2 regions of the Pseudoalteromonas sp. SA25 genome follow, and region 2 is predicted to be linked to the other one. Evidence: riboswitches for the same ligand, from Rfam matches in the RefSeq annotation. Region 2 holds a riboswitch; the other holds the start of a gene.
The links. A riboswitch is a leader RNA that binds a small molecule or an ion and turns the genes downstream of it on or off. The one in region 2 is predicted to bind lysine.

Region 1: linked by a shared signal. The riboswitch ahead of lysC (lysine-sensitive aspartokinase 3) and the one ahead of dapA (4-hydroxy-tetrahydrodipicolinate synthase) in region 2 are both predicted to bind lysine.

The regions. Positions count from the first base shown of each region.
Region 1 is NZ_WTKV01000011.1:39,820-56,263, reverse strand. Features, by position in the region: gene GQR45_RS10710 (TonB-dependent receptor) at 1-358, opposite strand, end outside; gene GQR45_RS10705 (peptide-methionine (S)-S-oxide reductase) at 546-1,034, shown strand; gene GQR45_RS10700 (DUF4136 domain-containing protein) at 1,419-1,970, opposite strand; gene GQR45_RS10695 (ATPase) at 2,079-4,856, opposite strand; gene GQR45_RS10690 (hypothetical protein) at 4,853-5,401, opposite strand; gene GQR45_RS10685 (hypothetical protein) at 5,405-6,676, opposite strand; gene nhaD (sodium:proton antiporter NhaD) at 6,899-8,146, shown strand; lysine riboswitch at 8,248-8,420, shown strand; gene lysC (lysine-sensitive aspartokinase 3) at 8,496-9,899, shown strand; gene GQR45_RS10670 (4'-phosphopantetheinyl transferase superfamily protein) at 9,959-10,717, opposite strand; gene GQR45_RS10665 (sodium-dependent transporter) at 10,859-12,181, shown strand; gene GQR45_RS10660 (2-hydroxyacid dehydrogenase) at 12,275-13,255, opposite strand; gene GQR45_RS10655 (glutathione peroxidase) at 13,366-13,926, opposite strand; gene GQR45_RS10650 (NAD(P)-dependent oxidoreductase) at 14,048-14,929, shown strand; gene sbcB (exodeoxyribonuclease I) at 15,208-16,444, opposite strand, start outside.
Region 2 is NZ_WTKV01000012.1:20,287-36,730, forward strand. Features, by position in the region: gene GQR45_RS11190 (phospholipase A) at 1-964, opposite strand, end outside; gene GQR45_RS11195 (succinylglutamate desuccinylase/aspartoacylase family protein) at 1,173-2,294, opposite strand; gene GQR45_RS11200 (PLP-dependent decarboxylase) at 2,300-3,505, opposite strand; gene GQR45_RS11205 (2,3,4,5-tetrahydropyridine-2,6-dicarboxylate N-succinyltransferase) at 3,505-4,245, opposite strand; gene dapA (4-hydroxy-tetrahydrodipicolinate synthase) at 4,261-5,145, opposite strand; lysine riboswitch at 5,336-5,535, opposite strand; gene GQR45_RS11215 (DNA-3-methyladenine glycosylase I) at 5,728-6,423, shown strand; gene GQR45_RS11220 (protein adenylyltransferase SelO family protein) at 6,435-7,844, shown strand; gene GQR45_RS11225 (OmpA family protein) at 8,241-9,296, shown strand; gene acnB (bifunctional aconitate hydratase 2/2-methylisocitrate dehydratase) at 9,589-12,186, shown strand; gene GQR45_RS11235 (2OG-Fe dioxygenase family protein) at 12,387-13,019, shown strand; gene GQR45_RS11240 (cysteine desulfurase-like protein) at 13,031-14,266, shown strand; gene GQR45_RS11245 (2OG-Fe(II) oxygenase) at 14,287-14,991, opposite strand; gene GQR45_RS11250 (acyl-CoA thioesterase) at 15,025-15,423, shown strand; gene GQR45_RS11255 (aldose epimerase family protein) at 15,625-16,444, shown strand, end outside.

The DNA.
Region 1 (16,444 bases), on a different contig from region 2:
TAAGCATTTGCGGTGCAATAGGAATTTCAGCAAAGTAATGACCAGACTGTGGGTCAAGTAAAGTAGCACTACCAACTCTAAAGCCGGTATTTTCAAAAATACCACCGCGTATAGTTACATCGGCTTGCGCTTCAGCCATATTACGTGATTGTAAATCAACACGTGGGTCATACTCTAAATTAGATACCGGAGAGTCAAATGTACCTACAGGTAATGTGTTTGCAGTGGGCGATGCCTCAACCGTTATTTTTTCGATTGCCGGTGATGCTTCAGTTTTATCAGTTATAGCTTCGCCGTAGGCAAAACTGCTCACGCTGCATAGCAATGCAGGGAGTATAAAGTGCGGTGACCATTTCATGTTGTGTGTCTCATTTTTTATATGCAATTACGGTAATAATTAAATTCAGAACACACTTTTAAGGCGTGATAAAATAATTCAATTAAACAACTGCGATTTTGGCGCGATTGTACATTAATTCATTAAAAACTGCATTTGATAATCATTTGCAACGTTAATGCATCTAACAAATTTGGTCACATTTATTATGAATATAAAACAGCAAGATACTATTTACTTTGCAGGTGGCTGCCTGTGGGGCGTGCAAGAGTTTTTAAAGCACTTACCTGGTGTAATAAGTACTGAAGCAGGGCGGGCTAATGGAAAAAACAATAATACACAAGGCGAATACGACGGTTATGCTGAGTGTGTAAAAGTAATATTTAGTACAAAAGAGGTTAGCTTAAACGAGCTGTTTGGCTTCTTTTTTGAGATTATTGATCCGTATAGCGTTAACAAACAAGGGGATGACGTAGGCCCTAAATATCGCACTGCCATTTATAGCAAAAGCCAAGATCATTTAAAGGTCGCTAGCAATTATATAAGCCAGCGAAGTGATGCCGATAAAATTGTGGTAGGGGTAGAGCTGCTAACTAACTACGTGCCAAGCGATCCTGAGCATCAAGACCGCTTAACTAATCATCCTGATGATTACTGCCACATACCGCTTGAGTTACTGCATAAGTATAAATCGTAAATTTGAGTAGTGTAAGCGCACAAAGATAAGTAATTAGAAGCTATCGCTTCTCGCGCAAGCAAGCTTAGCGCCTACAGGTAAAGTTTAATCCGGTGTTTGTTTTGTAGACGTGCAGCTTGCTGACGTGACGAGCGCAGCTCGTAATTTAAGGTTGAATATAGCGTTAGGTAAAGGTAAGTGATTAGAAGCTATCGCTTCTCGCGCAAGCAAGCTTAGCGCCTACAGGTAAAGTTTAATCCGGTGTTTATTTTGTAGACGTGCAGCTTGCTGACGTGACGGGCGTAGCTCGTAATTACTTTATTTTAAAAGTTCCAAAAATACACACCCACAAAAAAGCTCACGTACTGTGAGCTCTTTTAAAACTTAATTATAGCTAATTTTAACTTACTGCTGCTTTTGCGGCGGGAAGTTACTTAAAATTTCGCTCACTGTTTTATTAATTGATGCTTCACGTTGTTCTGGCGATTGATTTTTCTTTAATCGACCTTCTTTTGCGCCGCGCCATACTAGCTGGTTAGATTCACGATCCACAATATCAATAATCAGTGTACCCACTTCGTATTCACGCGCAGTTGTATCGCGTTGAAAACCAGTACCCCAATAACCCCAATGCGGGCGGTAGTTTATATTGAAGTTGTCTACTTCAAGCTCTTTGTCTACCGATGCATGATAGTTAACAAGTACATCAGCTTGCGCTGCATCAACTAAGCTCATACCTAGTGTTTGGCTCAATTCTGCATTAACGGCAGTGCGAACACGCTTTTCCATCAGGCCATTAATTTGATAGTTATTTGTGTCTTTAGTTAGGCTGGCGTTTTCTACCCAAGCAAATGTTTTAAAATTACTAAAGTTAGCTGATTTATCGTAATCCCAATCTGGGGTTTGTGTACAGGCTGTAAGAAGTGCTAGCGCTGCAACAATAAGTATATTTTTCATTACGTTTGCTCCAATAAAATGCATTAATTTAAAATAACACACATAGTTTAAATGTGTATTATTTAAACGTCCTATATTTTAGTTTAGTTGGTTTGCCTTAACGGCCAATTAATTGTGTTCAACTTCAATCCAATCTTTTTCATCTACCCAGTTTTGTGCACCGTCTTTTACCGAGCGAATAGGCACAATGTAGTCACAACTTATTTGTGGCTTAACTGAGGCAAATATAGGCACAAAACCAAAGCTTAGTGCGGTTTCTATGATTGCTTTTTGATTTTGTGGGTCAATGTCGGCCGCTTCATCTATATAAATAGGTATACGGTATAGGTTTTGTTCCTGGTCACTCAATAAGTAACGAATAAACAACATGCCACACAATAACTTAATCGTAATACGTGTGCCGTTTGAACCCGCCGAATCTATTTTTTCAAAGTGCTCTGTTTCACCTGCGCGGTTAACCACTTCAAATCGAATATCAAATAAATCGGTAAGCGTTAAACCCGCTTTATCTGATGCGAGTTTAATTAAGTGATCTTTCGCTTCGTTTACCGCACTTTCGCTGTACGGTTCTTGGCTCAGTAAATCAAGCGTGTCGCCTTGTTCAAACTGATGCGACGTGCTGATAATGGTATCTATACTATCAACCAGCATTTTGCGCGGTATTACGTTAATTTTAAACGCTTGCAGGTTTGAAATACGGTGCTGGCTTATACCTTTATTAAAGCTGTTCATTTCGCGGCGAAGTCGGTCTAAATCTTCTCGTAAGCCTTTAATAGTTGCAGCCACTTCGGTAAGCGCAACACGAGCTTGGCGCTCAACAGCATCGCGTTCGTTATCAATATTATGAAAGGCGCTTATTAGCTTTTGGTACTTAGTATATTCGTCGTTTTCGTTGTCGAATTTAGTAATACCCGCGTTATATACATGTAAATAGGTGTTGCGCACGTTTATGTCAAAATTACGCAGCTCTTGGCAGTCTTTATTAAAATGATGAACAAGGTCGCTTAAGTTATCAAAGTCGACTGTAATATCAATCATGTATGGAGTTACTTTACCGCTGTATAAATCAAGCGTGTGGTCAATTCGCTCGCTTTTAACTTGGCGCAGACGCTCAGTTTGGCGATTAATTTGCTCTTGTTTCGATTTAATTAACGAGCGACGATCGGCAATTGAGCCACTATTTTTTTGAATATCTTGCAGGTAGTCGTCAACTTGTTCGCGCTCAGCTAATAATTGCTCTTTTAGCATGGCTTGCGCTTCAACCGACTGCTGCATTACCTCAAACTGCTCTAAGCGTTTTAGGGCGCTCTCTGCGCTCATAAGCTCATCGTATAACGCGTCTTTTTCTTTTTGCTTGTCGGCAACGTTTGCTGCAACATCGCGCTGTTGCTTAAACTCTTTAAGTGAATGCTCAAGTGCATTTAGCTGAGCGGTTAATTGCTCTTTGTTTTCGCCGCTTTGCATTTGCACAGGCGAGAGCTTTTTAAGCTTAATGCTCGCCCCTGGTAGCGTTAGTACACCGCCTTTAACGTTTTCGCTAAGTAGCGATAAAAATTCACCAAACGCGTCTTCGTCATCAATGGTTATATCGCCATTAGTGGTGGTCGCAAATGAGAGAATATCAGGGTTTAAAATGCGCGATATTTCTTCTACTTCTTTTAACGAGAGGTCTTCGCGCATACGGGTAAACAAATTAAACTCAAGATTTTTAAGTTGCAGCTTTAAGCTCTTAATTTGTTTTTGTGTTTCGCTAATGCGATAGTCAAGCGTATGTAGGCTTTGCCCTTGTGCGCTGGTTATAGAGTGTGAAAGCGACTCGTAATCTTGCTTTAACTGAGTCAGGCTGGTTTTAAGGGTGGCTTTATTTACCAGTTCAAATTCGCTTTTAAGCGCATCGTAATCTAAAAACCACTGCTCAATTTGTGTTTGTCTGCGCTCTATGTCGCGCGATTGCTGTACGTATAGGCTTTGCTTTTGCTCAAACTCGTGTTTTTCGTGCTCTATATCTTCAAGCGCTATACCCAGCTCAGAGAGTTGCGATTCTTGATAGGTATCAAAATCAATCAGTGCTTGGTCAATTTTAGGCGCATACGCGGCTAATTTACCTTTAAGCACGGTTTGGTTTTCAAGCATTGATTCAAGCGCAGCTATTGGCTCTTGCATTGACTCAAGGGCTTTTAGTTCGCGTTTTGAGCGATTTACTTTATCAAACGAGCGACGCCATACTTCATAAAAGTCGACCTTAGAGTTCGACATATGGCGTTCAAACACGCGTAGCATAAAGCGTTTTACGTCGCTTGCGCCTAATTTGTGTAAGTTAAGAATACGTCTAAATATTTCTTTATAAATAGAAGAGTCTTGCACATTATTAAGCGGGATCATTTTTAAGTTAATGTCGCCGTCAAATGGGGTTGCGCCGCCAGTAAGTAGCGCGTTTAACTCTTGTGCTTTAAGCTCAATAGGGTTGTAGTTAAGCGATTTTAAATGGTTGAACAGCTTGGTAAATTTAATAATAGTTTTACCTTGCGTGTACTGCTCTAAATCAAGCTTTCCTTGATAACAAAAGTACTGATGCGCGTAACCGGCAATTTTACCCAGCCCTGCTACGCCTATTACTACCGAGCCATGAGGCAAGTTAGCTTCTAGTAAAATGTACGACTGATCGGATGAAAAATAAAACTTACGGGTTTCATCTAAATCGTGTCCGTCCCATTCTGTTAAGCGTAAATCGTTAATAAGCGGAAACTGCAGGGCGTTAATAACCGAGCTTTTACCTGTGTTATTGGGCGCGCAAATAGAGCTGCTTTTATCAAGCGGGATCACACATTTTGCATAGCCTGCGGTGTTAAGTAGGGCGAGTTTACTTAGTCCGTATAGATTTTTCATTCCTCGTCCTCTGTAATGTAGGTTTCTTCGTTTACTTCCATGAGTGCATCTATGTAGCGGTGAATTGGCGCTTGTAGCATAAAGCCGCCTTCTACTTCACGGGCTAAACCTAAGCGCACCATGCGCAGGTAAACGTCTTTGCGCAGGTCCGATCCCGAAAATATCTCAAGCTGGTCAAACAAATGTTTGTTAATTTGCACCAGCGTTTGCATAAGCTCTAAATCGTTTACGTCGTCAAACAATGCGCGCATTGGATCTTTACCCGTATTGGCGTAGTGCTCAATTAAAATGTAAATGGTGAGTGCGATAGCGCGAGATATTTTGCCCATATTTGGTGTGCTTTCGTCGCTACCAAAATAATAAAAGCCACGGCTGTCGCGTTTTAAATCGTTACCTAAAGCGGTAAATAGGGCGGTGTAGTCTTCTATGTGTTGGTCAAGCTCTTGCCACATTACGTTGTCTTGCTCGCAAATGTGATAACCCGCTACTAATTTTTTATTAATGGCTTGTAGGTGGGTTAGCTCGTCTAAGTTTATGTGTGTCATGGTTTATTTACCTGCCTTTGGATCTGGCTGAGGCTCTGAATTAAATGGATATAAAGAAAAGTGCTGACCGGCAATTTTTACGCGGGCTTTTTCATCGCTTTGAATTATTTTAATATCGCTGTCGCTGACTAATTTTTGATACAAAAATAGCATTTCGTCGGCATCGAGATCTGGATAGCTTTCGTCTAAAAATTGCAGCAAGGGCTGCGGCTTTTTGCGTTTTTTATTAAAGCGCTTAGCAAAGCTGGTTTTAACATCGTTGTAGTCAGGAATATTAGGTGTAACAAATGCAGGCACGTCTTGCTGGTCAGGCAATTGGTATTCTTCGTGTTCAAATTCAACCAAGCTTGCCATGTAAGCCACGATATGGCGTTGCTGACCAAGCGAATATCGCTGCGCGTCGCTCACAAAATGTGGCTGCACCGCACTTAGCATATTGTCTACGCCATTTTTACGTACAAGCCCAAGTACTTTGGCTGCTTGGCGAGTAATTAAGTTATTACGGCGTAACTCTTCACGTAGCGGCATAAGCATGTCGGCACTTTTACGTAAGCTTGTGCGACCCACTAAATGCATCTCTAATATACGGGTACGCAATTGCTCTAACATGCGTTTGTCGTTATACGCTTTACCTGAGCGTTCAATGTGCAGTATTTGTTTACTTATTTGCTCTTCAATGAGGGTAAAACAGGCATGAAAATCCCCCCGAATATCAACCATTTCAAGCATGGGCTCTATGTATTCGTCAAAGGCTTCTATTACTGCTTTATAACGCTTTTGCAGCGATTGCACCGCATTATTAGATTTAGCTTGTTCAACAATATTTAAAATTGCGTTTTCGTTGTGTGCGTATAGCTTCATTATTTTACGCACCCGATCATCCATAATGCGGCTGTAGCGGCGTAAATCGTCAAAGTCTTCTATTTCGCCAGCGTTATCTAGGCGGTTACCTAAACGTGCAAGGTCGTCGACTAATACGCTAATTTCTTGCGCTAAACCTAAATGCTCTTCTTGCAGTAAAAACGTAGCAAAATCGGCAATAGCACGATTTATTTCAAGCTGAGAAGATTTAGCCAGTGGAATTAAAATATCTTGGTTTAACAAACGATTTGTTTCTTTATAAATGCGTTCGTTTGACCACGTAGGCTGCTTTTGCTTAATCGCGTTTTGTACGTCTTTTAGGCTAAAGTCAGCCATTTTAAAACGTTTAAATAATAGCGCTAATACACCCCAATGTTCGGTTATGGTGTTTAGCAGCTTTTTAGCTGGGATCATAAGAGGTTACAACATCCTAGTATTTTATTATTGAGTTCTTTTAGAAGACTCATTATTACGTATTTTTAATTAACCTTGTCTGTATATAGTATTCGTTTTTAAGACCATTTAATAATAGTTTTTGCATAGAGGCAGTGCTAAAATTCGCGCCGAAAATAGGCACATGAAATGGAATGTTATTTGTGTGTTCTTTAAAACTATATCAAAGGTTGTTTAACTACCATGGTTTCCTCGATTATTCTAACCCTGATAGCGATTGCATTTTTACTGATCGTTATAGAAGATATAATTCATGTCAATAAAGCTAAAACCACGCTGTTTTTTGGTACGCTTTGCTGGATTCTTCTTTTTATATACCCTCTACACGGGCAAAGCCCCGATACGATTCAACACCTTTTAAATGAAAATATTTTAGAAATTGCCTCTCTATGGCTATTTTTAATGGCTGCGATGACCTTTGTAGCGTATTTAAATTCAAAGGGGTTTATAGAAAATATTGTGCACCGTGTTATGCCAAAAAGTATTAGCGAAAAAAAGCTCATGTTTTTGGTGGGTGGTTTTGCATTTTTGTTTTCGTCGATTTCAGACAACGTAACAGCTACGCTTATATCGCTCGCGGTTGTTATGTCGTTAAAACTTGAACCTAAAAAGCTCATTAAATACGCCACGCTTATTGTGTTTGGGGTTAACTCAGGTGGGGTATCGCTAATAACCGGTGACGTAACCACACTAATGATATTTTTAGATGGCAAAGTAACCATTGCTCATTTATTACTACTTATAGCGCCAGCTCTTGCAAGCGTTATGCTGCTAGCCGCGTTACTGTCTATCGGTATGAAAGGGCGTGTTGAGTTTGCTGGTGCAGGTAAAACCCGCATTGAAAAAACCGACATAACCATTGCTGTTATATTTTTATCTACCGTAGTGAGCACACTTATGCTGAGTGTAGTTTACAGCGTACCGCCGTTATTAACCTTCTTGTTTGGCTTGTCAGTGATGTTTTTAGTAGCGCAGTTTTTAATGCGCAAAAAAGACATTAACAAAGACATAATCGACTTTGTTCGCGATATAGAATACGACACATTATTGTTTTTTGTAGGTGTACTTTTACTTGTAGGCGCACTTAAAGAAATTGGTATGTTGAGTAAATTTACCGACCTATATACGGTAATGGCACCTGAGTACGCAAACTACTTAATGGGCATATTATCAGCAGGGGTCGATAACGTACCGCTTACCGCTGCATTATTAAAAGCCGATATAGTAATGAGCCAACAACACTGGTTGTCGTTTACATATGCAACGGGCGTGGGTGGTTCAATGCTTATTATTGGTTCGGCTGCGGGCATTATTGCCATGAGCAAAGTTAAAGCGCTTACCTTTATGAGCTACTTGCGTTTATCGCTGCATTTATTAATTTGTTACACCGTAGGATATGCGGGCTCGTATTACATGGGCAGTTTTATTTAACTCATAGATTATTAAATGCTTGACAGCTAGACGTCTAAACGATAACTTTCAAAGCCCCGCTACTTAGTGGGGTTTTGTTTTATTAGCCACTGGTTAATAAAGCATTCAGAAGAGGTGCGATACTTAGGTACTTAATGTTAGGCGACGAAAGCCGATGATCATTAAGGAGGGAAGTACTCGCCGAGGAAAATAATGGTACGTCGTCATTGTTTTTCGGTTTATGGGGCTGAATCCTCAAAACTGTCACCAATATAGGTGGAGAGCTTCTGGCAGTGGACTTATCTTCAAGCATTCCTTTGCCAAGTTCTTCTTGTTTTATTGCGATTTGGATATCGCGAAAGGAGACTAAATGACTACCCAATCAGCGCCACAAACAGTGCCTCAAACAGAGTTAAGCGCAAAATCAGATTACATCGTTGCCAAGTTTGGCGGAACAAGTGTTGCAAACTTTGAAGCGATGAGTCGCTGTAGCGAAATTATTGTTGCAGATAAAAGCGTACGTATTGTTGCCGTGAGCGCCAGTGCCGGCGTAACTAACCACTTAGTTGCACTGTGTAAATCAAGTATTACCTCAAGTGAGCGCCAAGAACACATAAACGGCGTGCTTGCTATTCAACAAACTATTTTAGATGAGTTATCGCTAGATGCCGATTTAGCGGTTGGCTTTAACGAAACCCTAAAAGCATTTCAAACATTGGCTCAAGAGTCACTAACAACCGATCAGCAACACGACGAGCTACTTAGCTTTGGTGAGCGTTTGTCGTCTTATTTATTTGCTCAGGTGCTGCGTTTACAAGGTTTAAACGCCGATCGCTTTGATGTGCGCAAGGTGCTTAAAACCGACAGCCAATTTGGTAAAGCAACGCCTAATGTTGCAGCCACAGCGCAAGCCGCTAAAGAACATTTAATCCCGTTATTAAACGCTCAAGTAATTGTGACTCAGGGCTTTATTGGCAGTGACGAATACGGTCAAACCACAACGCTAGGACGTGGTGGTTCAGACTACAGCGCTGCATTATTAGCTGAAGCAATTAACGCTAAAAGTGTGCATATTTGGACCGACGTAGTGGGTATTTTTAGCACCGACCCGCGTTTGTGCGCAAAAGCGACGCCAATTGCACGTTTAAGTTTTGACGAAGCCGCTGAAATGGCGACCTTTGGCGCAAAAGTATTGCACCCAGCGACTATTTTACCAGCAAGCCGGAGCCACATTAACGTGTTTGTTGGTTCTAGCCGAGAGCCAGAGCGTGGTGGTACATGGATTGAGCGCGAAAAATCGCAGCAACCAGGCATACGCGCAGTAACGCAACGTAAAAACCAAATATTGCTTACGCTTAAAAGCCCAGAAATGCTACTAGCTAGTGGCTTTTTAGCACGCGTATTTACACTATTAAGTGAATACAATATATCGGTCGATTTGGTAACTACATCAGAAATTAGCGTAGCTATAACCCTTGATAACGCGCAAAACGCCTCGCGCCCAGAGCTCGATCAAGAATGCCTAGATAAGCTTGCAGAGTTTTGCCATGTTTCGGTAGAAAACAACCTAACATTGGTGGCACTTATTGGCTCTGAGATTCAATTACGCCAACACGAAATGAACTTAATGAGTGTACTAAAAGACTTTAACATTCGATTAATTTGCCACGGTGCTAGTAAGCACAATCTGTGCTTTTTAGTAGAGCAAACTGAGTCAGATAACGTAGTACAGTCTATTCATAGCCGTTTATTAGAAAATGATTTTGCTGCGTAAATAACCGTTATTCAGGAAAATCACCTAGTAAAATCAGTTGATAAAGTCACTTAATAAAGTTACTTAATAAAGTCATTTAATAAAAAGCATCGCCAGTCGATGCTTTTTTTATGCACCACACTTACATCAAAGCAAACATTGCTGTCACTGCTATCAGCTACAGTAACGCGATTACTGCTAGCACTCAGCTTTGCACTATGTAATTCGTCAAACACATTGGGGCTAAGTAATTTTGCAATAGGGCGGCTGGTGGCTTTAGCAAGTGACTCTTTTAATGTCCAAATTCTAAAAAACGTATCTGCTTGGGCTTGGGTATTAGTAGGTTCAGTGATAAGTGTAATTTCATCATTATGATAAAAATGCTTAGCGAGCTTTTCAAACGGGCGCTTTAGGCTTACTTTTTCAATATCAAACCCAAACTCACTTTTATCAAAATTTAGCGCTACGCCAACCAAACCATGCGAGTGCGAAATACAGGTATTAATAACATCACCATTTACGTGTATTTGCAGCTTTGAGCTTGCCTCGTCAAATTCGGTACTTATTTTATTAAGGGCTACACGCGCATGTTGCGGCTGCGCTACTTTAATAAGGTGTTTTAACAATAACCGCGTCGCTAAATACTCTTGCTTAGCTTGCGGACTTTTACGGCGGTTTATAATAGTTAACTCAAATGGGCTTAAGCAATCGGGCAAATTAAAGTCACTAAGCTCAAGTGTTTTAGCATTAAATAATAAAATACTGTTACTCGCTAAAGACAAGTTTGCCAATTGAGTTGAAGTAATACTCAAGGCGTTTTTAAAATAGTGTTCAGTCATAAAAGCCCTAAAGCAAAAGAAGTCGCTGATATTGTGAGCGGTTAACGCCACTAATAAAGGCTGGGTACAATTTTATTACTCAGCTGGCATGAAATATGGTTTAATTCACAATAATCAAAATAATAACAGATTTGTAGATGTATGGCACAAGTGCGTGATGGGTTTCAAAGCCGACTTGGTTTTGTTTTAGCCGCTGCTGGCGCAGCAGTGGGTTTAGGTAATATTTGGGGTTTTCCTACGCAAGCGGCCAACCATGGTGGCGGTGCATTTTTACTGGTTTACTTTATTGTTATATTTTTACTTGCGCTTCCTGCGCTGTATACAGAACTTTATTTAGGTCACAAAGCACAAGCTAACCCTGTAAAAGCATTGGGCGACGCATGGCAAAACACTAACCGTAAAGTAGGTGCGGCAGCAGGTTATATTGGCCTTGCGGGCGCAGTTGTTATGCTAAGTTTTTACTCAATAGTAGCTGGGTGGATGCTCTCATACGCTATTGAACCCATAACCACCTTTTTTGGGTTTACAGGCGCAAGCGAGTTTTTACATAGCGACTCAGTGCTGCGTAATTTTGTATTTACGCCGCTTATGCTTATTTTAACTGCCAGTATTATTTTAAAAGGTGTTAAATCGGGAATAGAAACCTGGTCGCGCCGTTTAATGCCACTGTTACTTGTGCTGCTTGTTGGTTTAATTGCTTACATTGCTACACTTGATGGCGCAAGCGAAGGCTTTGCCGCGTATTTAATTCCTGATTTTAGCCAAATACTCGACCCTAATTTAATTATTGCTGCAATGGGGCAAGCGTTCTTTTCGCTCTCTTTAGGTGTGGGCTGTATGATGATTTACGGCTCGTATTTACAGCCAGATGCTAATTTACCAAAGCTCACCGCAGGTGTTGCACTACTTGATACTGGCGTTGCTTTTTTAGCGGGCTTACTTATTATTCCTGCTATTTATGTGGCGCAGCACAACGGTGTAGAGGTATTTAGTGGTGGTAAATTGATTGGCGAAGGGCAACTTATTTTTGCTATTTTACCTGAGCTATTTAGCACCATGGGCGAAATTGGCTTATTAGTTGGTTTATTATTTTTTGTATTAATGTCTATCGCATCGGTTACGTCAACTATATCGACCACCGAAATTCCGGTAGCGTTTTTAGTCGAAAACCACAAGGTTAGCCGCACCAAAGCAACATGGGCGGTAAGCGCCGTTGTTCTTGTGTGTGCAAGCGCGATTATATTAAATTTTGATTGGTTATTTGGCTTAGTTATTATGCTATTTACTCAATACCAATTGCCGCTTATGGGCTTGTTTTACTTTATTACGGTAGGTTGGATGTGGCAGCGTGGTAATAAATTACATCAAGCAACAACAGGCGTACATTACTGGTTTGCTCAGTATATTCGTTTTGTTTGCCCAATATTAATGACCTTGGTATTTGCAAACGTCGCGTTTGGCTAAGCTCTATTTAAAGTGAATTTTTAAACAAAAAAGCGAATAGGGCTCACCTTATTCGCTTTTTTTGTACCTGTTATTTAGGTATAGCCAAGAACTTTATAAAACCTCATTAGTCAGAGGCCTACCTTCATTTACTTCAAGCGCGTTAAGTAGGGTTGTGTTTGCTATCTCGGTGAGTGCCTCTTGGGTAAAAAAGCCCTGATGCCCCGTTACTAATACATTTTTAAAGCTCACTAAGCGCGAAAATATATCGTCTTGATTTATTTCGTCGCTGTGGTTTTTAAAAAACAGCTCCGACTCTTGCTCGTAAACGTCGAGCCCTAAATACCCTAGTTTTTTAGTTTTAAGCGCATTAATGCACGCTTTGCTGTTAAGCAGTGCACCACGAGAGGTGTTAATAAGCATAACGCCGGTTTTCATTTTGCTAAATGCCTCGTCATTTATTAAATGATGAGTTTGCTCCGTTAAAGGGCAATGCAAAGAAATCACATCGCTTTGGCTAAGTAAGGTGTCTATATCGGTAATTGTATAATTGCCAGGTTGTGCGTAGGGGTCGCACACTAATACATTAGCGCCAAAGCCATTTAAAATGTTACACAGCGCAAGGCCAATTTTACCGCAACCTACAATACCCACGGTTTTATTGTGCAAGTTAAAACCAAGCAATCCATTTAAATCAAAATTGTCTTCGCGTACGCGGTTATACGCTTTATGTGTTTTACGGCTAAGCGTTAGCATAAGTGCAATACAATGCTCGGCTACGGCCTCAGGGCTGTAAGCAGGAACACGTAATACTTTAATTTTATGTGCTTTTGCTGCAGGTAAATCAACATTATTAAATCCTGCACAACGTAGCAAAATAGTATTTATGCCTTGGCTTGCCAATTGTTCAATAACAGTGGCGTTTACGGTGTCGTTTACAAATACGCATATGGCATCAAACCCGTTTGTTAAAATGGCCGTTTGTTCGCTCAGGGCTTGCTCAAAATACGTTATTTTTATATCACGGTGATCGCGTGTACTTTGTTCAAAAAAAGGCAGTTCGTACTTTTGAGTACTAAAAAAAGCAATGTTCATGGTAATAGCCTCGACGCTTAAGGAGTATTATTTATTACTAATACAATAAACTACTTTATAAACCTGTGCTTTAGTAACACGCATTTTATTGATTTAAATTAAGCCCTAATTTATGCCTTAGCCGACGTAAACAAAGGTATTTTTGACGATACTTTTTTACCACCTCTAGCAGCGCTTAACTTTGCGGCTTGCAGTAGGTTGCTTTCTATTACTTGTTTAAGTGTTTCGGGCTTAGTACGTGGTGCATAGCGTGCAACAAGTTGCCCTTGTGAGTTAATTAAAAACTTAGTGAAATTCCACTTAATTGCACGATTTTGCGAAATACCCCGCGTATGCGACTTTAAATAATTAAACAACGGATGTGTTTCTGGCCCGTTTACCATTACCTTACCAAATACCTCAAATGAGACATTAAATTGATCTTGGTAAAAGTCTTTAATGGCTAAATTATCAAGCGGCTCATTTTGGCCAAACTGGTTACACGGAAACGCAAGTACAGTAAAACCATTGCTTTTGTATTGCTGATAGAGCTTTTCGAGCGCATTTAATTGCACCGAAAAATTACACTTACTCGCTGTATTAACAATAAGGACGGTTTTGCCCTGTAATTGGCTAAGAGAAAAATTTTCGCTGTTAAAAAGTGGTGCATTAAATTGATAAATACTGTCCATAGGTTACCTACTTACCTTTCCCGCTAAGGAAATTTTATAAAGACTTTCATTCGCTTTTTTATCGACCGGTTGACATAATCGAGGTCTAGTTTCTAAGTTATCAGTTTAATAGGTCATTTTTATGTCAATGAAAGTCGCATTTATAGGTTTAGGCGTAATGGGTTACCCAATGGCGGGGCATTTAGCAAAAGCAGGGCACAGCGTATGCGTGTATAACCGTACTCAAGCTAAAGCACAAACGTGGACTGCAGAACATTCAGGAAGCTTTGCACCAACCCCGCGCGAAGCTGCCAGTAATGCCGACATCGTATTTATGTGTGTTGGTAACGATGACGATTTACGCTCAGTAGTGTATGGCGACGACGGCGTGTTAGCGGGCATGTTGCCGCACACTATTTTGGTTGATCACACCACAACCTCAGCTGAAGTAGCACGCGAAGTGGCTGCAAAAGCGGCTCTGCAAAATATCGACTTTATAGATGCGCCTGTATCGGGCGGACAAGCTGGCGCCGAAAACGGCGTATTAACGGTTATGGCGGGTGGCAGTGAAGCCGTATTTGCTAAAGTGCAGCCAGTTATGGCGGCGTTTAGTCGTTTTAGCCAACTGTTAGGCGGCGTTGGCTCGGGACAACTTTGTAAAATGGTTAATCAAATTTGTATTGCTGGTGTAGTGCAGGGTTTAGCCGAAGGCTTACATTTTGCCAAGCAAGCTGGGCTTGATGGTGAAAAAGTTATAGAAACCATTTCTAAAGGTGCAGCCGGTTCGTGGCAAATGGAAAACCGCTACAAAACAATGTGGGCGGGTGAATATGAGTTTGGTTTTGCCGTAGATTGGATGCGTAAAGATTTAGGTATTGCACTCGATGAAGCTAAAAACAACGGTGCAACACTGCCAATGACCGCAACGGTCGATCAATACTACGCCGACGTACAAGCACTTGGCGGTGGCAGATACGACACCTCAAGCTTACTAGCACGCATTGAAGCGCTGCATAAAAAGTAACGTTTACGTTGAGTATGTCGATGTAGACGCGAAGCTTGCTGGCGTGACGGGCAAAGCCCGTAAAGTAATTTATTCACAAAGAGGTTATGAGGCGCTGCGCTTTTAGAGGAAGTAATAGATCTAAAAAACTATTGTTTTTATGTTTCTCATTTACTCCTCATTCGCTTCTCTTTGTGAAATAAATTTTGCTTTCTTTGTAGTGATACAGATATTAATAAACAAAAACGCGACGCTTTATTGCTAAAGCGTCGCGTTTTTAATGCGTTATACAAACAAAATTACATGCTTTGAGCGTAGTTATATAGCGCCTTTAAAATAGTAAGATTTTTTTCGCTGTCGTCATGTTCATGCGCTAGGTTTTCAAGGGTGATCATAAAATCTTGCGCATTAATCGATGGTTGATCTTCCCCGTGCATTAACTTGTTTTGGCAATACTGGCGCCATTGGTCAAGCTCTTGCTGGTTTAGCGTTTCAGGCCAGTTACGGGCGCGGTACCTAAACAATAACGTATTAAACTTTTTATCTTCAAAGTCTAACTTCAACCCTGCTAATTCATCTGGTTTTGCATCACGAATAATCGCAAATTTAGCTTTATCAGCATGGCTTGTAAACCCATCGTAAAGTAAGTAGTCAACGTTAGTGGTTGCGCTGTAATCGCCTTGCTCGTTAAACACTTCGGTTACTTTATCGCGAAGATCGGTATTGGCTTTTAAAACAGCTAAGTTAGCTAAACACTGCTCGCGGTCAATCCCAAGGCGCGCGGCGTTTTCAGGCAATAACGTTTTAGCTGGGGCTAAAATAGGGCACTTGTTTAAATGCACTAGTTTTAAGCCAACAGGTAAATCGTCCTCGGCTAAATCTACACGTTTGGTGTATAAACGTTTGCGTAATTCTTCTACGTTTAAATCAATGAGTACTTGCGGGTTTTGAGTTAAATCAAAACAAATAACCGCGTTTTTATTTACTGGATGAAAGCTCATTGGTGCAACCCAGCTTGTACAGCCTTGTGTTGCAGGTATGCGCGACGTGGTATGCACAAGCGGCGTCATGTTAAAAACATCAACCAATTCGGCAAGGGCTTTTTTGCCACGCAGCCCAAAAAAGAAGTTATATAGCTTTGGTTGCTTTTCTTTTATTAGCTTAGCCAGTGCAATAGTGGCGGTTACATCGCTTAGTGCATCATGCGCTGCGGCGTGTTCAATACTATTGGCTACGGTTAAATGTTCTAGCTTAAAGCTTGGGCTGCCGTCTTCTTTTAACGGCCATTCAATGCCTTCAGGACGCAGTGCGTAACAAGCACGTACTAAATCAATAATATCCCAGCGGCTATTGTTATTTTTGTATTCACGCTCGTATGGGTCGTAAAAGTTACGGTAAAAGCTATAACGGCTTACTTCGTCATCAAACCGAATACTGTTATAACCGGCAACACAGGTGTTTGGCACGCTAAATTCGGCATGAATTTTTGCTATAAACTCAGCTTCAACTAAGCCTTTTTTCATCGCTACTTGTGGC
Region 2 (16,444 bases):
CGCCATAACCGTTAAAGTATTGTGCATAACCACGAACTCGGCCCCATAAAGGAAACGACCAGTCGAGTTGAATTGCACCACGATTATCTGAATTTAAATTGTTACGTGTCATAAAGCTAAATTCATGGTCATGAAAACGATACGCGCCGCTAAATTCAAAGTAACCCATGTATTTGTATATGTCTGGGTTGTCATCGCCCTTAGCTTCTAAAATATCTTCTTTTTCGTCCTCAGCTATTCGGTACCAAGGTTTAAAGCTAAAAACAAAGCCTCTGTTTTCCCAGATAAAATCTGCATAAATACGGTTCCACGAACGTGAGTTTGGTTGGCTTCGACCATTTGACTGATGCGAGATACCTAATGCGATTGCCATTTCGTCGCCCCATAATACGTTTTCTGGGTCGAGGTAATTTATCCAAAATATCTCTGGTTCGTAGTTGGTCTCACGAAATGGAGAAGAAATTTCTGAGTTATAAATCTGCCAATATGATTGCAGTGTAAAGCCAAAAAATATGGCTTGGTCTTTATCCGAAAAATCATCGTAAAGAGGTACTTTTATCGATAGCTGGTATTTTGCTTCTAAGTTGTCGAGCGGTTCACCGTCGTTATCGTCTGTTAGTGCATCAAAGCCATCAAATGGGCGATCGTTTGGGTGTGATACGTACGAAAGCGGTAAAATATAGTTACGCTTATGTGGCGTAATTACATTTCTATTTTTTTTACCTACTTCTTCACGAGCTTGGCGTTTATCAAGCGCGGTAAGTTGTTTGTCTTCTTCAAGAGCTGAACACTTTTTACGAAGATCGTCTAATGTTTGTTTACCATCTCCGCCAATTACCTCATTTAAAATACACTGCTTTACAAGTTCGATGTCGTTGTCTTGCTCATTTGTAGCAACTTCTTCTTGTGCGAAGGTAGCTGTACTTATTAAGGCAGAAAGTGTGATCCAGTGGCGCCAGCTCATTGTAATTCCTTGTGGGTTCGGGTTGTGTTGTATGCGTTAATTTAATTATAACGTCTTTTTACATATGTAACGGTGAACTTTTACTGAATTTGTATTTATAACAAGGTCTATACGTATACAAAGTAAATATAGATCAGAAAAAAAAGCGGCCTAGGCCGCTTTTTTAATGCACATTAACTATGTGCTCTCACGCAATGAGGAGGGTGAGCTAAAGCTCAAATATGTTAGTAAAAAACTTATAAAGTTCGGTGCCTTGGTTAACACTCGCCGAGGCAAAGTGCAAAATGGCAATTGCATCGCAATCTAGGGTGAGTGTTTGCAGTGGTTGCTCGCTTAAGTAGCGCTCCATGCGTAAAATATTAGCAATAGGCTCACCGGCTTTAATGTGCCCACCAAGTGGGGCTAAGTATTCAACCATGCCGCCAATAGGGGCGTAATAAGCAAAGTAGTCATCTAAATTACATGCATAGCGAGTCATATTGGCTGGCGTATGCGGTGCGTTTTGTAATACGCCTTTGTGATTTAAGTAACTTAAAATGCTGTTAGCATCGTTTAGTGCTTCTTTTAAGTCTATTTTTTCTTGGCTGCCTAGCTCTACAGTAAATGCTTCTACAGGTATTGATAATTCACGACCTTGCTCGCTAAGTGCATCATTCAAATGCCACCATGGGCAAAAGTTAGCTTCATCCATAGCACCGTCAAAATCACTAGGAATAAGCAATATATGCTCAATATTAAAGTAACGTGCGCTGTCGGTTGCATAGGTTGGGCAGTACAAATGCTTGCTTGAAATAGGACCTGTGTGTAAATCGAGTACTATATCAGCCTGATGAGCGAGCTTTTGTAGGTTAAGTGCAATGCGTTTACCCGTATTAAGTAAATAAGCAGGGCCGTTAAGTTTGCTGTCTACTTCGTCAATAAGCGCCTGTTTGAAGTTACTTTTTAATGTAGCGTCGTCATACTGGGTATGATTTTGTGCAAACTGTGCCACTAAATTTTTATTGTAGTGATACATGCGGTTCCAATTAGTGCCTGTAATTGGATCGAATCTGCCAAGAGTAAACTCGCCCGATTTTTGATTACAACCAATCGGATTTGCATAAGGTACAAGGGTAATATCGCCATTAAGATTAAGGTGTTTTAATTGCTCAAGTAGCTGAAAAATAACTGCGTTACCTTGTACTTCAGCGCCATGCATATTGGCCTGAACATAAACACTAGGCCCTGTGCCATCGCCTTTTAAGCGATACACCGGAATTGTAAGCGGTAAGCCGTTTGCAACTTCTCCTACTATAATGTTCTCTTGGCTGATGTGTGTTGTATTACTCATGCTTATTACCTTAAGTAGTGGCTGGCATTTTCGGCTTGGCGAACACAGGTAAGTTCACCATTTTGCAATGTGTACTCGGCGGCGAGCTCGTGGCATAAAAAATACGGCATACTTTCGGTAAAGCCGTAAGCACCGCATTGGCTAAACACTAGCCAGTCGTGCTCATTTAAATCGCTTGGCAGGTTATGTTCACCCAAGCAATCAAGCGCTGTACAAAGTGGGCCGTATAAAGTGACCGCTTGAGTTTTAGCACTGGATTCACGCAGTAACGCAGCAGGAAAATCTTGGCTGGTAACAGCAGGGCGTAATAAGTGATTTATACCGCCGCTTAAAATGACTTGCTGTTGATTATAGTTTTGTTTGCGCTCTATTACTGGGTTTGCGTAATGACCACATTCGCCAACGGCATAACGACCAAGTTCCATCCATAATTCTTCTACACCCGCATCATTTTTAATTTTAGCGAGCGCAGCTATTAAGTCATCCCAATCAAGCGTTGCTTCATTTTGTGTATAAGGAATACCTAAGCCGCCACCTAAATCGAGAATTTTAAGGCTAATATTTAAATCGCTGGCAAGTTGGCTAAGTGGTGCAATCATTTGTGACCACAATTCGCTTAACTTTTGCGTGCTAAGCATGTTGCCCCACTGAAAAATATGCAGGCCGTCAAAGTTAAGTGCAGGGTAGTCGGTTACATTGAGTGCTTGCCACTCATCACAACCTAAACCAAACGGCGTAAGGCTGTCGCCGCCCAGTGGGTTTTTTTCACCCTCAGGCCAGCGTAATTGCACTCGCAGTAATACTTGTAACTGCGTATTTTGTAGTTGCGCTTGTTGGTTTAACCAACGTACTTGATTGAGGCTTTCGGCTACGAATATACGTACGCCGCGCTCAATAAAGTGTTTAATTTGTTTAGGGCTTTTTGCAGGCCCTGTGTTGAGCACGCGCTGTGAGCTAATACCTTGTGCTAGCACTTGCTCAAGCTCACCTTTACTTGCTACGTCAAAATTAAAGCCAGCGCTGTCTAAGCTTTGAATAATTTTAGACAGTGGATTTGCTTTTACCGCGTACCACAGTTTTACATCGGTTTGCGCAACTAAACGTGCAAGATGCGCGTTTAGTTGATCTAGGTCGTAAACAAAAAAAGGTGTATCAAGTTGTTGTGTAATTGTATTTGCAGCGGTTTTGATAGGCGTGCTCAAAAAGCTCATTATCGTAAAACCTCTTCAAGCAATAACGATGCATCGCTTTTTTCGTCGCGGTATTTAACTATTAACGCACACGACATGCTTAGGCCTTGCTCGCGCGCCCACTCGTTTGACGCAGGGCGAGAGCCTGGTATTACAATAGCGTACTCAGGGATTGGCTCGCCTTTATCTAGTTGGCGCTCGTTTACGCAGTCGTATACCGGAATAGTTGCGGATAAACGCACGCCTGGGGCAAGTACTGCGCCTTTTTTAATAACTACACCTTCAACAATAATACAGCCAGCGCCAATAAATGCGTCGTCTTCTACAACTACTGGGCTTGCACCAATAGGCTCAAGTACACCACCAAGCTGAACCGCAGCACTTAAATGTACGTTTTTACCTACTTGTGCACACGAGCCAACTAATGCGTGGCTATCTACCATTGTGCCTTCGTCGATATATGCACCAATGTTTACATACGCTGGTGGCATAATAATCGTGCCTTTAGCAACATAAGCACCACGGCGAACACTAGAGCCACCCGGCACCATACGTACGCCATCATCAGTACTAAATTCTTGTGGAGCTAAGTTATGTTTATCAACAAAACCACCTGCAAACTCAGTATTAGTGCCATTTTTGAAGGCATCCAAAATGCCTTGTTTTACTTCTACGTTAGCCTGCCATTGGCCGCTTTCGTTTTGTGATGCTGCGCGTACTGCGCCCGATTCTAAATTATTTAATAGTTCTAACCAGCTCATTATAAAAACCTGTATTTAATGCCAAGATAAAATTGTGTTGTTTGCAGTTGTGATGCAATCGGTTTGAGTTAACTCAAGGTGTGTTAAAGGTGGACGAAGTTGCGGGCTGCTTAAGCGACCTTGCAAATGCATCAATACCTTTACGGGAATAGGGTTTGCAACAGCAAATAGGCTATTAATAGCGCTTGACCACTGGGCAAATAAATTAGGGTGTTGACCACTTAAGCTGCGTTTAACAAACTCGTGAGTTTGTGCGGGCCATGCATTTGCAGCTACCGACACCAAACCTTTTGCGCCAGCTTGAGCAAAATAAGGCATTAGCGCATCGTCGCCACTAAAAATAGCTAAATTAGGCGCGGCTTGGCGATAAGCTTCAAACTGAGCAATGCTGCCGCTCGCTTCTTTTAACGCCCATAAATTTTTATTGTTTTGCAGATTTTGAATTGTTGCCGTTGGGATACTAACAGCACTTCGACCCGGTACGTTATAAAGCATACACGGGTGAGCGCTTGCATTAAGTAGGCTTTCAAACCAATGAGTTTGACCTACAGCGCCGGGCTTTGCATAAAGCGGTGAGCCAAGTAAAAAGCTATGAATTGGGAGTGTATTACAGTAGTTAACCCACTCAATTTGTTGCTTTAAGTTACTACCGCCCACAGCAACCATGAGTGGTACTGCTGGTTTTAGCTGGCATACGTGTTCAACAATGGCTTGTTGCTCTTTTAGCGTTAGTGCTAAACCTTCGCCCGTACTGCCAAGTAGTAAAATACCGTTATGTGCCGCTTCTTGATCGCTAACCAGTTTAGTTAACGTGTTGTAGTCAACATCGCCGTGTTGATCAAATGGCGTTACGAGCGCGGTCCACAATGAGTAGTCGTTTAAATTGAAGTTGTTGATCATCTCTCACGAACTTATAATTTGTACCAATTTTATTAAAAACGTGATCATTTTAGCGATAACTAATTTAATGCAATTGGTATTATTCGAAGAGTTAAAAAGCTTTATGGAAGGAGCCGCATTAACGTCGTTCGAACTAATAATTCGAAGAGCGAATGGGCTTAAAATAATAGGGCGCACGGCCTTAATATTTAAGACCAGAAGCTCTCCACCAAACTAATAAGCTGCTTTTATAAGCAGCTATTGGTGACAGTCGCTAGGGTTCAACCTAGTCGCCCGAAATAAACACCTCGCAAAAGTGATTACTTCTCGGCGTTAATTCCCCTCACGTATGCTCACTGGAGTTTGCGCTCCTAACATACGCTACCTGAATAACGCACCTCTTCTAGCCCTTTACACCTGTTTGTAGAGTAAAAACTTACAAACCGGTGCAATTTAAATAGGGTAATTACGGCGATTAAAGCATTTTAGCCGTCTAGGTGTCAAGCGACTAAATGCATATTCATTCATCCATAATGGGAGTGGTTACGTATTGGGTGCTTTTCTCGTACACTAGCAATATAAGTAGTGAGGTATTTAATTAGTATGGAAAAATTTAGCGATATTTATAAGCGAGCGGTAGAGCGAAAAGGCTCCGAAAAAATGCTTAAGTTATTACTTGCAAAACCGCTATCTAAAAAACAACTAAGCACGTTAAGTGACGACGATTGGCTTGAGGAATTTACTCGAAAAGTATTTCAAAGCGGCTTTTATTGGTCAGTAATTAATAATAAGTGGCCGGGCTTTAGAGAGGTTTTTTGGGGTTTTAGCGTTGATAAGTTATTAATGATGCCACCTGATATGCTGGAACAAAAAGCAACGGATGAGCGAATTGTTCGTAACTATAAAAAAGTAAAAACAATTACCGAAAATGCTTACATGATCCACGAAATAGCAGGGGAACATGGCAGTTTTAGTCAGTTCATCGCTAATTGGCCAACAGACGATATTATTGGTTTATGGGCGTATTTAAAAAAACATGGTTCGCGTTTAGGCGGAAATACAGGACCTTATGCGCTACGAGCACTTGGTAAAGATACTTTTTTACTATCACGCGATGTAGAGAATTACTTACGTGCTCATAAAATTATAGACGGCGGCTTACAAACTAAAAAATCACTGAGTGCAGCCCAAGCTTTTTTTAATGAAATGCAAAAGCAAAGCGGCTTAAGTATGCAAGAGTTAAGTTTAATTGTTGCTTATGGCGTTGGTGACAACCGTGTTGGTATAAGTCAGCAATAATAGGAATTACCATGAAATTAGTGCCAAGATACACAGACATTACGGAAAGCTTTGCGATAGAAGATTTTCCTGCAAGTGTTGCCTCTCCTCAGTTATTGCTGTGGAACGAGAGCTTAGCAAAAGAGTTTAATATTAACGTTGCAGCTGATTTGCGTGCTAGCACTTTTAGCGGTAACGAGAAACAGGCGATTCCTGCGGTAGCACTTGGTTACTCTGGGCACCAATTTGGGCATTTTTCACCACGTTTAGGCGATGGGCGAGCGCATTTGCTGGGCGCTATTAATGATGATAAAAACCAGTTGTGGGATATTCAATTAAAAGGCTCTGGTGCTACTCCTTACTCAAGAGGGGGAGATGGGCGTTGTGCTCTTGGTCCTGCTATTCGTGAATACGTAATGAGCGAGGCAATGCATGCACTAGGCATTAAAACCACACGCTGCTTAGCGGTTGTTGGTAGTGGCGAAACGGTTTATCGTAATCCGCCACAAGCAGGTGCTATAGTTACTCGTTTAGCAACGAGCCATATTCGTGTTGGCTCGTTTCAATATTTAGCGACGCAAGGCGATGTTGAAGGACTTAAAAATTTAGCCGATTTAGCTATAGAGCGACACTACCCAGAAATAACGGATACAGGATCGCAGCGTTATTTAGCATTTTTAGGCGCTGTGATTAAAAACCAAGTTAAGCTAGTTGTGAGCTGGATGCGTGTTGGCTTTATTCATGGAGTAATGAATACCGATAATACGCTAGTAAACGGAGAAACCATTGATTACGGCCCGTGTGCCATGATGAATAGCTTTGACTTTGATACCGTATTTAGCTCTATCGACAAACAAGGTCGGTATGCATTTGGTAATCAACCTAATATAGCTAACTGGAACTGTGCTCGCTTAGCTGAGAGTTTAATACCACTTATTAGCGATGATGACGAGCAAGCGGTTTCATTAATGACGCCATTTATTAATAGCTTTGCAGATCAGTTTAATACTGAGTTTACGGCTATGTGGGCACAAAAACTGGGTTTAAATGAATCTTTCAATAGTAGTGGCGAGTTAATCGCAGAGTTGTTAACACTATTAAAAGATAACCAGCTCGATTACACCAATACTTTTGATGCGCTTACTGAATCCTTAAAAGAAGAAGTAGTAATACCAGAGTCGCTAATTGAATGGAGAGCTAAGTGGGTAAGCTTAACCGACGATAATAGTTATGAAGTAATGAGAACTGCAAATCCTCGTGTAATACCGCGTAATCATGTGATCGAAGAAATAATTGCACAATATAACGCTACTGGGTCTAGTGAGTTGCTACAGCGCTTTATAAAAATAGCCAGTAACCCGTATTCTGACAGTGAAAAATTATCAGAATTTCAAGCTACGCCGATAAATGAGAATGATTACCAGACTTTTTGTGGTACTTAACTCTTAACTTTAAATATAACCACATGATTAAAAAGAGTCATTTTTTAATCAAACATGCGCATATATCTAGGGGAATGTTAATTCTGGTGGTATTATGCGCCGAATTAAAGCCAAGCAATGTTTCTTTGCATTTACATTTATAAGTGCATTTAATTTAATTGCTCTTACATTCCTTGCTAAGTACTAATTTACAAAAAACTACTATATTTATTTTTCAATAAAGTTTTAATTTCGCCTATAGTAAGTGGATGTGTGTTGTGACTGGGCATAGAAAAAAGTTATAAACTTTATTTTTCGTTAAGTATTGATTAACAAAGGCTCAGTTAGTCTATATAAAACTGATTGAGCTAGTATCGATTAGCTACAATTTAAAATTGTTCAAATGGGAAGAAAACAATGAAATTAAAATCACTTACAATTGCAATCGCGTTGGCTGCAACTAGCGCATCTACATTCGCTGCTGATAAAGAAGAAGGTTTCTACATTGGCGCATTTGGCGACTACTATGACGCATCTTGGAAAAACATGCGTGCTCAAGCTGGTCTTGACGTAAATGAATCAACTGGCTGGGGTGTTGAAGCCGGTTACCGTTTCAGTGATTACTGGAGCGCACGTCTTGAATATGCAGATATGGATTTTAATGCTTTTGATAAAGTTGCTGGCAACCGCAACAGTATTGATGGCGAGCGTTACGGTATTGATGCTCTTTACCATTTAAATGGTGGTCCTTTCTACGGTCTTTTCGGTATTAAAGAAATGGACGTAGTAGATGACAACACATTCTTAAATGCAGGTGTTGGTTACCAACATTTCATTACAGATGGCTTATTTGTAAATGCTGAAACAGCTGTATACCAAGGTCTTGACCGTGGCTACACAGATGTAGGCGCTAAAATTGGTATTAACTACTTATTCGGCCAAAATTCAGCTCCTGTAGAGCCAGTTAAACCAGCTCCAGAAATTGTTGAAGTAGCTGTAGCTCCTACAGATAGCGACAACGACAACATTGCTGATGCAGATGATAAGTGTGCTAACACACCTATGACTGATGCAGTTGATGGCACTGGTTGTACTTTATATGAAGATAAAGAAGTAACTGTAAGCTTATTAGTGACTTTCCCTAACAATGCTTCAGCAGTATCTACTCAGTACTTAAACGATATTGAAAAAGTATCTGCATTCTTAAAAGAGTACCCAGATACAACAGTACTTTTAGAAGGTCACACTTCTTCTGTAGGTAAAGCAACTTACAACAAATGGTTATCTAAAAAACGTGCTGATGCAGTAGCTAAGCAATTAGTTTCTGATGGCATTGCTAAAGACCGTATTACTACAGTTGGTTTAGGTGAAGAGCGTCTTAAAAATGATGCAAACACTAAAGCTGCAAACGCAGAAAACCGCCGTGTAGAAGCGCATATCAAAACTATCAAAAACGTTAAAGTTTTACGTTAATTAAATAGTTTGTAATAAAAACCCAGCCAAGTGCTGGGTTTTTTTATGCCTGTAATAAATTAATATTGGTTAATGGTAATGATTCTTACTTAACAAGTATTCATGAAAATAGTTTTTACTACAACCACTATTCATAGTATTTATAATCGGTATAATCAGTTGCGTAACTGGATGGATTTTCATCTATCCATAAAAGCTTTATAATTACGCGTTAGAATACTATAAGTATTGGGTAACTTATTTGCGCTTGAAGCGCTACCGGATACTTTCACGTCACCAAGAGGGCAATATTGTGCTACAAGAATATCGTAAACACGTAGAAGAACGTGCCGCGTTAGGTATCGTACCAGCGCCATTAGATGCTCAGCAAACTGCTGATCTTATTGAATTAATCAAAACTCCACCTGCAGGTGAAGAAGAATTCATTTTAGATTTGTTCATTCAGCGTATACCAGCAGGTGTTGATGATGCTGCTTATATTAAAGCGGGCTTCTTAGCTGCTGTAGCTAAAGGTGAAACTAATTCTCCACTTGTTTCTAAAGAAAAAGCGGCAGAATTATTAGGTACAATGTTGGGCGGTTACAATATCGCACCAATGATTGACCTACTTGATGACGAAACACTTGCACCAATCGTAGTTAAAGGCCTTTCAAATACATTACTTATGTTTGATGCGTTTTACGATGTAGAAGAAAAAGCAAAAGCAGGTAATACATTCGCTAAGCAAATTATTGAGTCTTGGGCAAATGCAGAATGGTTTACTAATAAACCAGCTGTTGCTGAAAAGATTTCAGTTACTGTATTTAAAGTAACTGGCGAAACAAATACTGATGACTTGTCTCCTGCACCAGATGCATGGTCTCGTCCAGATATCCCACTTCATGCTTTAGCAATGCTAAAAATTGAACGCGATGGTATTACACCTGATAAAGCGGGCGAAGTTGGTCCAATTACTCAGATTGAAGAATTAAAAACTAAAGGTTTACCACTTGCTTACGTAGGTGATGTTGTTGGTACGGGTTCTTCTCGTAAGTCTGCAACTAACTCTGTACTTTGGTTTATGGGCGATGATATCCCGTTTGTACCAAACAAGCGTGTTGGCGGTGTATGTCTAGGTAATAAAATTGCTCCAATCTTCTTCAACACAATGGAAGATTCAGGCGCATTACCAATCGAATTAAATGTTGATGAACTCAACATGGGCGAGCAAATCGATATTTATCCGTACGAAGGTGTTGTTAAGCAACATGGTACTGATAAAGTGATTTCTACTTTTGAGCTTAAATCTGATGTGATTTTAGATGAAGTTCGTGCTGGTGGTCGTATTCCACTAATCATCGGTCGTGGTTTAACTGATAAAGCGCGTACATCTCTTGGCTTAGGCGCAACTGATACATTTAAAGTACCAACAGCAACAGAAGTTTCTGATAAAGGCTTCACACTAGCGCAAAAAATGGTTGGTAAAGCATGTAACGTTGCAGGTATTCGCCCAGGTCAGTACTGTGAGCCTAAAATGACAACTGTTGGTTCGCAAGATACAACAGGTCCTATGACACGTGATGAACTTAAAGATCTAGCATGTTTAGGTTTCTCTGCAGATTTAACAATGCAGTCTTTCTGTCATACATCAGCTTATCCTAAGCCTATCGATGTAAGCACTCACCATACGCTTCCTGATTTCATCATGAACCGTGGCGGTGTTTCACTTCGTCCAGGTGATGGTATTATTCACTCGTGGTTAAACCGTATGTTATTACCAGATACCGTAGGTACTGGTGGTGATTCACATACACGTTTCCCATTAGGTATTTCATTCCCAGCAGGTTCGGGTGCAGTAGCATTCGCAGCAGCAACAGGTGTTATGCCACTTGATATGCCTGAATCTATTTTGGTTCGTTTTAAAGGCGAAATGCAACCAGGTATCACTCTACGTGACCTTGTTCATGCAATCCCTTACTACGGTATCAAACAAGGTTTATTAACAGTTGAGAAAAAAGGTAAAATTAACGAATTCTCTGGTCGCGTACTAGAAATTGAAGGCGTTGAGCACCTAACTGTTGAGCAAGCGTTTGAATTATCAGATGCATCTGCAGAGCGTTCGGCAGCAGGTTGTACTGTTAAGTTATCTAAAGAGTCTATCTCTGAATACCTTGAGTCAAACATTGTTATGCTTAAGTGGATGATTTCTGAAGGTTACGGCGATGTACGTACGATTGAACGTCGTATTACTGCAATGCAAGATTGGTTAGCTAACCCAGAACTAATGGAAGCTGACGCTGATGCAGAGTACAAGCATATCGTTGAAATTGATTTAGCTGAGATCAAAGAACCTGTTCTTTGTGCTCCAAATGACCCAGATGATGCGCGTCTTCTTTCTGATGTTGCTGGCGAGAAAATTGATGAAGTATTCATCGGTTCTTGTATGACTAACATTGGTCACTTCCGTGCTGCTGGTAAGTTGCTTGATGGCTTTAAAGGTCAACTTCCGACTCAGCTTTGGGTTGCTCCACCTACTAAGATGGACAAAGACCAACTTACAGAAGAAGGTTACTATGGTATTTTTGGTCGTGTTGGCGCACGTATCGAAACTCCAGGTTGTTCACTATGTATGGGTAACCAAGCACGTGTTGCAGATAAAGCAACGGTTGTGTCTACCTCTACACGTAACTTCCCTAACCGTTTAGGTAATGGCGCAAACGTATTCTTAGCATCATCTGAGCTTGCTGCAATTGCTGCAATCATTGGTAAATTACCAACTGTTGCTGAGTACCAAGAGTATGCTGCGAAGATCAATGCAACGGCGTCAGATACATACCGTTACTTGAACTTCCACCGTATGCCTGCTTACACTAAAAAAGCAGACAACGTGATTATTCAACAAGCTGTATAATTTTTAGAGTTTGTTTAAAAACCCGCTTAGGCGGGTTTTTTATTGGCTAAAATAAATATTAGATAGTTCATGCTTCTTTTTTTATATTATTGTATTAAATCTAGTCTTAAGTTGCTTTTAAAGTAAGTAATCGCGCAAAAATTCCTATCAAAATGCATTAAAATCCTCATCAATATTCTCATTATTTTAGGCGAGATTTTATGACAGCATTAAACAACCAGAATTTACTGCAACTACGTTTTGTTAACCAAGCAAATATTGATTTGGTTAAGCCTTCTTTTGATAACCTGCCTGCAAATCCTTATGCAGATGGTGCCTTTCGTAAACGTCGTTACTCAGTAGTTAAAATGCAAAATGGTGAAATAAAGTTACAACAAACCAAAGCATTTGTTCAAGACGATTCAATTAATACTTTTCAAGGTAATGTAGAGCGTACTTACGAAAACCTAGAGCAAAGTTTACTTGAGTCAGAAGGCATGAAAAGCATTGTAAATGAGTTTCGCCAACTTACCGGTATTGATGTACAGCGTGATATTGAAATTCATCAGTTCCGTATGCTTGCAATTAACAGTGATACACCGGCAGCGCCAGAAGGCGTGCATCAAGATGGTTTTGACCATGTATGTATATGTGGTGTTTCTCACGAGAACTTAGAAGGCGGCGAGCTACTTGTATACGAAAACAAGCAAGCTGAGCCTTGTTTTAAAATGGAAATAAAAGACGGCATGTTTGCATTAATAAACGACCGTCAAGTGTGGCACAACGCAACACCTATGAACAAAATTGATGCTAGCAAACCAGGTTACCTGGATTGTTTTGTATTAACGTCTTAAGGAAGTTAGGCATGAACATAACGCAATTACGTGAGCAGTTTCCTGCATTAATGCAAAACGTTGATGGTAAATCGCCAATATTTTTAGACGGACCGGGTGGCTCGCAGGTACCAACATCGGTGCTTAATGCGATGACAGCTTATTTAGGTCATTATAATTCAAACTTAGGTGGCGCGTTTTTCTCAAGTGATAAAACCGTTGAATTGATGGCGAATGCGCGTCAAGCAGCCGCTGATTTACTTAATGCACCTAGCTCACAACAAATTGTGTTTGGTCCAAACATGACCAGCCTAACATTTAGCTTTAGTCGTGCAATTTCACGCGACTGGCAGGCTGGCGATGAAATAATTGTAACCAATGCCGATCATTTCTCAAATGTATCGTCGTGGCAACAAGCCGCAGAAGATAAAGGCGCAAAGGTAAATACAGCGCTTATTAATGAAGCTGATTGCAGCTTAGATATGGTGCAATTTGAAAGCTTATTAAACAGCAACACTAAGCTTGTAGCGGTAACGTATGCGTCAAATACCACAGGTTCAATTAATAATATTAAACGTATTGTTGAGCTTGCTCACGCTGTAGGCGCACTTGTTTATGTTGATGCCGTACATTACGCACCGCACGAACTTGTTGACGTGCAAGCGCTTGATTGCGACTTTTTAGCCTGCTCTGCATATAAGTTTTTTGGCCCGCATTTAGGTATGGTTTACGGTAAAAAAGAACATTTAGACGGGTTTACACCTTATAAAGTAGAACCCGCTAAAGACGTAGCACCAGGTCGTTGGGAAACCGGCACACAAAGCTTTGAAGCTATGGCGGGCTTTATTGCTGCTGTTGATTACATTGCAGCAATTAGCGAACTTGACGATAGCCATTCACGCCGCGAAAAGTTAAGCATAGCTTTTGCTAAAACTAAACAACACGAAATGGCGCTTAGTGAGCACTTTTTAACGCGCTTGGTAAACTACCCACGCATTAAGTTTTTTGGTATTGATGACTTTGATCGCTTAAATGAGCGTACACCTACTTTTGCTTTAATTTTTGAAGGGCTTGAGCCACGCGCCGTTTCAGAATTTTTAGGTAAGCAGCATATTTGTGTGTGGGATGGTAATTTTTACGCGCAAGGTTTGTGCAAGCAATTAGATGTGCTTGATAAAGGCGGTGTAGTGCGCATTGGTTGTATGCACTACAACACGATTGAAGAGCTAGATCAGTTGTTTAATTTATTTGATGAACTGCTCGGTTAAATAATACTGATTTTGGTGCGCTAACTCTTTGGCGCACCATATATTTGTTCTGCACGGTTAAACAATACCCACGATGTTAAAATATACTTATCGTTTGATACTGGCTTATTACCTCTGTGGGTATGTGTAAAGTAGCCAGGAGCTATTACCATAGTGCCTTTTTTAGGTGCTACTTTACGATTTTGATAGTAAAACTCCGTTTCACCGCCTTCATCAACATCGTTTAAATAAAACATAAATAACAACACGCGATGTAGTGCTTCATTGTGCTGTAGCTGCGGGTAAACTTCACTATGCCAGTAAGGGTAGCCACCTTTGTTTACTTCATATTTTTGCGCTTGAATATTACCAAGTCTAAAAATTTGCTGAACTAGCAAAGGTAATTGCGGTTTACCCACTTCTTCAAAATTTTCTTGGGTTAAATCGACAACGTCGCCTGTTTTTGGGTGATAGACCTTTAAGCCAAATGCCCCAATCATCATAAAAATATGCTCTTCAACATACTTAAAAACATGCTGTGCAGTCGTTTGTTGTATATGTTTTAATTGTTGTGCATATTCGGGGTGATTATTTAAGTGTAGGTCGTGACTGTCTTTTTTCTTTAAGTCGACACCGCCCGATGTTACCCCTTGTTTTACATGCGGGCTTTGCGCGAATGTGGAAATAAATTCATCGCAAAACTCATCGCTTAATGCGTTATCAACAACGCGTATAAAGTCCGTCATGGTTTACCTTTATATAATTATTATTGGATTTTTATGTTTATTGAAAAAGTGATGCCGCGCTTTAGCGAAACAGATGCACTCGGACACATTAACAATACCGTACTACCTGTATGGTTTGAAGTCGCACGTGGACCTATTTTTAAGTTTTTTACACCGGACTTAAATCCACAGGACTGGAAACTGATCATAGCTAAAATAGAGGTGTCGTTTGTAGGCGAATTATTTTATGGCCACGAAGTGATCGTAAAAACCTCTGTAGAGCATATAGGCACTAGCTCTTTTACGCTGAGACAGGAAGCATGGCAACACGATAAATGCTGCGCAATAGGTAAGGCCGCTATGGTGAGGTATGATTTTATTGCTAAATCAAAACAAGCGCTTAGCATTGACGAAAAAGCAGCGCTTAACGAGCACATTTACCAAAGCAGTTAACCTTACGAGGCTTATGTTTTACATAAGCCCATACTGAGCTGAATTATTGTAAATATATGATGGCAGCTGTAAATTTTTATCGTGATTTTTTTAACGCATTTAGATTGAGTTACAAGTGCTAGTTATATACTATTTATATTATATATTGTTGCGCCGTTATAACAGGAAATGTTAATTCGGTAATTTGATTGGAGAATGCGTGTGACATCTATTGCCAATAACCAACCTTTACAAGTTATTCAGCTCAGTGATGGTCAAAATTTAACAGCTGAAATTTTGCCATTTGGCGCAATAATAAAAAGCATTAAATTTAAAGAACAAGAAATGACGCTTAGCGTCGATGATCCTCAATACTATCTTGAAAACCCATTTTATCTTGGCGCTACAGTAGGTCGATACGCTAATCGCATTGCAAAGGGGCGTTTTAGCTTATCTGGTACCCAATATCAACTAGAAGCAAATAACGGCCCTAATAGCCTGCACGGCGGCGTTAAAGGCTTTAATAAAGTACTTTGGCAAGTAACCAAACAAACTGAAAGTGAAGTTGAGCTTTATTATTGCTCGCCCGACGGCGAACAAGGTTTCCCCGGTGAGTTGCAGGTTTGGCAAACTATTAGCGCTAAAAACGGCGAGCTTACTCTGCACTTTAAAGCGCTAACCAATAAAGAAACGCTCGTTAACTTTACTAACCATTGCTATTTTAATCTTGATGGCAGCGAATCAATTAATGAACACCTTGTTCAAGTTAATGCCAATTACTATCTTCCTATTGATACAACTAGTATTCCACTTAATGAATCTGCATCAGTCACCGGTACCTGCTTTGACTTTACTAAGCCAGCTCAAGTTGGTGAGGCCTTAAGCGCCGTTCATCCTCAACTAGAAGCTGGAAATGGCTTTGATCACTGCTATATTTTTAATGATGACAGCAGTTTAAAGACGATGGCTACATTAACTTCGCCACACACGAACGTTAGTTTAACCCTTAAAAGTACGCAGCCAGGCATGCAGCTTTATACCG